DNA from 2 places in the Bacillus marinisedimentorum genome. Region 1 is predicted to be linked to the other one. Evidence: predicted binding sites of a transcription regulator. Region 1 holds the regulator's gene; the other holds the start of a gene.

The links. The regulator NrdR, encoded in region 1, represses ribonucleotide reductase genes. The targets are predictions, from matches to a motif close to AACACNATATATNGTGTT.
Region 2: the regulator NrdR is predicted to act here: its motif matches at 1,944-1,961, upstream of A4U59_RS10525 (vitamin B12-dependent ribonucleotide reductase).

What each region holds. Positions count from the first base shown of each region.
Region 1 is NZ_LWBL02000075.1:1,579-4,746, forward strand. It holds gene A4U59_RS20075 (glyceraldehyde-3-phosphate dehydrogenase) at 1-9, shown strand, start outside; gene speD (adenosylmethionine decarboxylase) at 350-733, shown strand; gene A4U59_RS20085 (hypothetical protein) at 873-1,274, shown strand; gene nrdR (transcriptional regulator NrdR) at 1,365-1,832, shown strand; gene A4U59_RS20095 (replication initiation and membrane attachment family protein) at 1,990-3,168, shown strand, end outside.
Region 2 is NZ_LWBL02000035.1:29,341-32,508, reverse strand. It holds gene A4U59_RS10525 (vitamin B12-dependent ribonucleotide reductase) at 1-1,801, opposite strand, end outside; gene A4U59_RS10520 (lipoate--protein ligase family protein) at 2,517-3,168, opposite strand, start outside.

The sequences.
Region 1 (3,168 bases):
GCTTCCTGATTCACAGGCCAGCATGGTTCTTGCATAAGAGGGGATTGTCCGATCAGGATGATCCCCTTTATTTATACATATGTTTCATAAGGGCAGGTATCGGCAAGGCAATGAATCACTTTTCTCTCTCTTTTTTTCTGTAGCGGTTTTGTCAAATCCCTGTGTCTAAAATACGGTTTTTTTATTGCAAAGAAGAAGAAGACAGAGTATACTATGTTTCGTACTTGAAAAAGCGGGTGACCATAGTGTTACTTAAAGGGTTAGGACCTCTTCGGACTAACTTTCCCCCGTGGTAATGACTACTCACCTGGCTGATTCTTCAAATTATTTCACAGGGGGGAACGAGCTCATGGATACTATGGGTCGTCATGTAATTCGTGAATTATGGGGATGCAACACTGACAAACTGAATGATTTGAAACTGATTGAAGAAGTTTTTGTGGATGCTGCACTAAAAGCAGGTGCCGAAGTCCGAGAAGTGGCGTTTCATAAATTTGCTCCCCACGGAGTGAGCGGTGTTGTCATTATATCTGAATCCCATCTGACTATCCACAGCTTTCCGGAACACGGCTATGCAAGCATAGATGTTTATACGTGCGGTGACCGTATTGATCCTAATGTCGCTGCTGATTTCATTACCGAAGGCCTGGAAGCTAAAACAATTGAAAATCTTGAAGTGCCAAGAGGCATGGGGCCAGTAAAAGTGGCAAGCACAAATGTCAAAGCACTTTAACTGATACGGTATGAGGAAAAGAGGTGTATGAATATGCATCTCTTTTTTCACTTTTATAAGAGTAGAGCATCCGGTCCATGCAGGGCCGGCAGCTCTGTTTTTACTGTTTATTACTATTGCGGAAGGTGGCTTTTGAACAATGAGCATAAAACAGACGGTTGCAAAGTTTGTAAACAAGCATGCTGAAACAAGCGAACACCACCCGGCAGAATCGTTAAGGACCCATTATTATAAAACAAAACAGGAGGACGCTTCTCAAGCTGTCAGGAACATCCTGTCATCGATGAGCGGCTCTGTCATCAGGGGAGAATCAAAGGAGCGAGGTGAATTGAGCGCCGATCTCGATAACGGAAAAGCATTTCTTGTTGCAACGGCAGTGACTGTAAAGCCTTTTCGGACAGCTGTCGATTTTTCTGTTTCCATGAATTCATCAATCGTCCCGTTCGGCCTCGGGTATCCTTCTGCAAAGATCGAATTTTTATATCGTGAGTTGAATAAAGAATTATCATTTATCGGCACAGGGTTGGCGGACAAACTGTAGCAATTGTCAGGAAAATGGGCTTGTACCCTTATCGCAATTTCTTTATCATATAAAGTAAGAAATTGTCGTATGACGTTTGGAGTGAGGAAGATGCGCTGTCCCAATTGCCAGCATAATGGCACACGCGTACTCGATTCAAGGCCGGTGGAAGATGGAAGGTCCATCCGCAGAAGAAGAGAATGCGAACAATGCAATTACCGGTTTACGACATTCGAAAAGGTCGAAGAAATACCGCTCATTGTCGTAAAAAAGGAAGGAACACGGGAAGAGTTCAGCCGGGAGAAAATTCTCCGCGGCCTCATTAAAGCATGTGAAAAACGGCCGGTTCCCCTGCAAAAAATCGAAGACATCACACATGAAGTCGAGCGGGAACTCCGCAACCAGGGTGTTTCTGAAGTGAAGAGTGAAGATATCGGTTCGATGGTGATGGATCGGCTTGCAAGGGTGGATGAAGTTGCTTACGTCCGCTTTGCTTCTGTTTATCGCCAATTTAAAGACGTGAATGTGTTTTTAGAGGAATTGAAAGACTTGATCAATCGGACGGATGAAAAAAACTGATGACAGCAGCACAATTCAGTTAAATTGACGGCAAATCAGCATCTGGCGATTACACCACCCGCTGGCCAGCGGCACATATTTTTAACGAAACGGGGCGAAGGCAGCTTGTGAAGTTCTGCATCCGGCCCGCTTTTCATTTAAATCAAAAACGTTCTAAATGAGCAAAGAAGGAGCATCGAGCATGGGAGAACATCACTGGCAAAACCTGCTACCGGTTGACCGTTACCAGGTGAAAACGAATGGAAGCCTTACGGATGATGAGATGGTGACGGTCACCCGCCTATACCTGCCCTTGATCGGCAGCGAGGCCTTCAGCCTGTACATGGCCATGTTGGCCGATGTCGACTCTTTCCGCTGCTGGGGGGAAGAGGCAGCCCATGTGGCGCTCATGAGCATGACAGGACAGGATCTGAAGCAGCTTTTTGAAGCCAGAAAGACACTGGAAGGCATCGGGCTCCTGAAAACTTATCTCCAAGTTAAAAGTGATGTGCGCCATTACGTATATGAACTGCAGCCGCCGCTCACTCCAAACGACTTTTTTACTGATGGCATGCTGAATGTCTACTTATATAATAAACTTGGAAAAACAACATTCCATAAAGTGAAAAGGGATATGGTTATCGAATCCATTGATGAAGAGGGTCTTGAACAGGTCACTCACAGTTTCAGCGAAGTGTTCACTTCATTGAACCCTTCAGAACTTATGCAAAAGGCCGGTTCTGAAATGGAAGGGGCTTTTGAGCTGGAGGGCCCAAATGAGGAATACAAAAGCAAGGCGGACGGCGAAGTTTCGTTCGGTTCAGCCGACTTTGATTTTGACTTTCTTCTGGCGGGGATTTCCGATCATTTTCTTCCTGAAAAAGCCTTCACAACTACTGTGAAAGATGCGATTATTAAAGTTGCCTATATTTATAATATTCCTGAGATGGACATGCAGCAGGTGGTGTTGAATTCAATCGATTTAAGTACCGACCAGATCAGTGTGGAGCAGCTCCGCAAAGAGGCCAGCTCGTGGTACCAGACGAGGCATGGCGGCGGGCTCCCTGACCTTGTAAAACGGAAACAGCCTGTCCATTACCGCAGCGGGACGGAAACCCCCGCTACGGAAGAAGAAAAAAAGATCCGATACTGGGAAGAAAGTTCACCGTATCAAGTCATCAAGGATATCTCCGGCGGCGAACCTTCGGCAGCAGATTTGAAGTTGGTGGAAGACATTATGTTCAAGCAGAAGCTTCTGCCGGGAGTCATGAATGTCCTGTTGGAATTCGTCATGCTCAAGCATGATATGAAACTGCCGAAAAGCTATATTGAAAAAGTCGCTTCCCACTGGGCACGC
Region 2 (3,168 bases), on a different contig from region 1:
GGAAGCTACCCTTTTCCTTCGCCAAATCGACCGATGCCCTGTAGGCTGTCGTCGAAATCACTTCAAAAATCTCATCGACGAGCTTATTGCCTTCTTCAGAACCGTATTCCGTCTCACAATAAATCAGTAAATCGTGCAAGCCCATGACGCCAAGGCCGATCCGGCGTTCGCCGAGTGCCTGCTTGCGGTTATCTTCAAGGAAGTAAGGAGTTGCATCGATGACATTGTCCTGCATGCGTACGCCTGTTTCGACTGTCCGCTTCAGTTTATCGAAATCGACTGTTTTTTTGTCTTTGTCGGCCATTTCAGCAAGATTGACCGCTGCAAGATTGCAGACGCTGTATGGAGCAAGCGGCTGTTCCCCGCACGGGTTCGTCGCAACGACCTTCTGGCCGTAAGCTTTGGCATTCGTCATATCGTTGGCGTTGTCAATGAAGAAAATGCCTGGTTCGGCGGAATACGTGGCGCATATATTGATCAGGTTCCATAACTCTTTCGCCTTGATCGTCCGGTAAGTCCGGATTTTATGGCCAAGCGCTTCCCATTCGCGGACATCCCCGGATTCGTGCCATTTGCTGTTATATACATCCATTTCCTCAGCGGCGTAATTTTCAACATCCGGGAACTTCAATTCAAAGTCAGCGTCATGATCAAGGGCATCCATGAACTCCTTTGTGATGTTCACGGAAATGTTCGCGCCGGTCAGGAATTCGGGGTTATGGACCGAATATGTGCCGCCGTCACTCAGTTTCGTTTCTGCATCCTTGATGACCTTGTCCGTGAAACCACCCTGTCCCGGTATGTTTTTATAATTCACGACCCCCTGATAAAGGTCCTGTTCCGTTTCGGTAAGAGGCTTGAATTTCAGTTTCTCTTTTGCCGTCTTTTTAATATACCCGTCTTCCGTATTCTCGATAAGGAAGCGAAGGATACGCGGGTTTTGCATCTTTGAAATAATGAATTCGACGATATCCGGATGCCAGACCGCAAGCATTATCATTTGGGCACCGCGCCTTGATCCGCCCTGCTCAACGAGATGGGTCAGCTTCGCGATGTCATCGAGCCACGAAACCGAACCGGATGATTTGCCGTTTACGCCCCTCGCGAGCGTATTGCGCGGACGCAAAGTCGACCCGTTCGTGCCGACTCCTCCGCCTCGGCTCATGATTTCCATCACTTGCTTGCGGTGTTCGGATATTCCTTCACGCGAATCCTGGATGTACGGCATCACATAGCAGTTGAAATAAGTGACATCCGTTTCGGCACCTGCCCCGTAAAGAACACGGCCTGCCGGCACAAAGTTCATGCTTACGAGTTCTTCATAAAACTTCGTGAACCAGTATGTGCGCTTGTCCTCATCTTCTTCTACCTGCGCAAGACCGGTCGCATTGCGGAGGGCGACCTGCTCATAAAAGACCTCAAGCGGCTTTTCAATGACATCCAATGAGCGCGTGATCAAGCCAGTCTGCTGTTCTTCCTCCGTCTCCAGGATAGCAAGGAATTCTTCTTCAACAACCACCTCGGCGGTGTTCCGTTCCCAATCAATCGACTTTATGAAACCTGTTCCCCTTGCTGGAAACTTCGGGTCTTCTTTAACTGTCAGTACGACAAAATCCCCATTGGTGAGCGTCGTCTTTTCCGTGTCTTTGAAGGCGTAACGGTCCAGCATGACCAGCCTTGAAACACCTTTATGTGTAGTCTTCATGTCCGAGTTGATGGAATGCACCTGTGGAAACAGGCTGATATCCCTGTTAAGCCTTTCTACATCAATTTTCCATTTTTCAGTTGTCGTTTGATCCATATTTTTCACTCCTTTTTATCGAAAAGCAGCTATTATGTATATCCTGCTGTAAAGGTTATCCCTTCCCCTTTTAATTAAGGTTATCCTAACGGTACCACAGCAATACCGTTAAATCAATATATAGTGAAAAATTCAGAACGAATACACTATATATTGTTTTTTGAACAAAAAATATTTTTTTGTCAAACATGAAAACGGTCATAAACGAGGGGCAGAAAGAGGGAGGTCATCGTAAGATGGGAAATTTGGTGAAATTTAACGAATTTCCTGGATTGCAACATGTTTTGAATTTAGCTATATGACCAATCTTTGTCTCAGTGAACCCTTTTCCTATTAAGCTTAGATATCGGCTGCTTCCGTAAACATTTTGCTATCTCACAAAGGAAAATTGATTTCCGCTGCATTGCAACTGGACGCAGCAGCACTCAGCAGACCATAAGCTCCTCGGCCGTACCTGAGCTTCGGGTTTTCGGTTCGCTGGCAAATGTTAAAGTTCAATGTTGTTATTCAGCAGCAAAAGTATAACTCCCATAAATTTCTCTTCATTCAAAAGAAAACGGAAAAGGATTGTTTATTTTTATACAAACCACCGGTTGAACATGTTTATATTGTTAAACTGGATAATCTGGGAGTATCAATGGTTTCCATTCTTCTGTATTTACTCTGTTTGGCAAGAAAAAAAAAGAAAAACGGAGACAATCGTCTGCCGCCTTTCTTATTTTCGGTAATTCCATTCGTCATTTCCATACTTCTTTTTTACTAATTCATCTACATATGCTTCCTGATCCGGACTCATGGTAAATGGTATAAATTCGATATCCAGACCTTTTTCAAACCCCCGCTTGAATGCCAGCCTGGCTTCATAAAGTGTTACAGGCTTTTCTCTCAAGTCATTGATTGCAACCGCCTTCGTTTTGAACGCTTTTTGCATTCTTTCTTTAATCCGGTCGTTTTTATACTTAAAAAGGCTGAACAGCTTATCTTCTTCCAAATCGAGCAAAATGGCCCCATGCTGGAGAATGACTCCTTTTTGACGGGTCTGGGCACTTCCTGCCACCTTGCGGCCTTCAACCACAAGTTCATACCAGGAAGGTGCATCAAAACAAACGGCTGAGCGCGGCGCTTTCAGCGCGTCCCGCTGTTCTTTCGTGCGCGGCACCGCAAAATGGGCATCAAGCCCCAGATTGCGGAAGCCTTCAAGAACCCCCTGCGAAATGACCCGATACGCTTCTGTGACTGATGCCGGCATTTCAGAATGATCTTCACTGACAATGACGCTGTATGTCAGTTCATGTTCATGGAGCACTCCTCTTCCTCCCGTAGGCCTGCGCACAAAACCCAGATTATGTTTTCTGACCGCTTCCAGG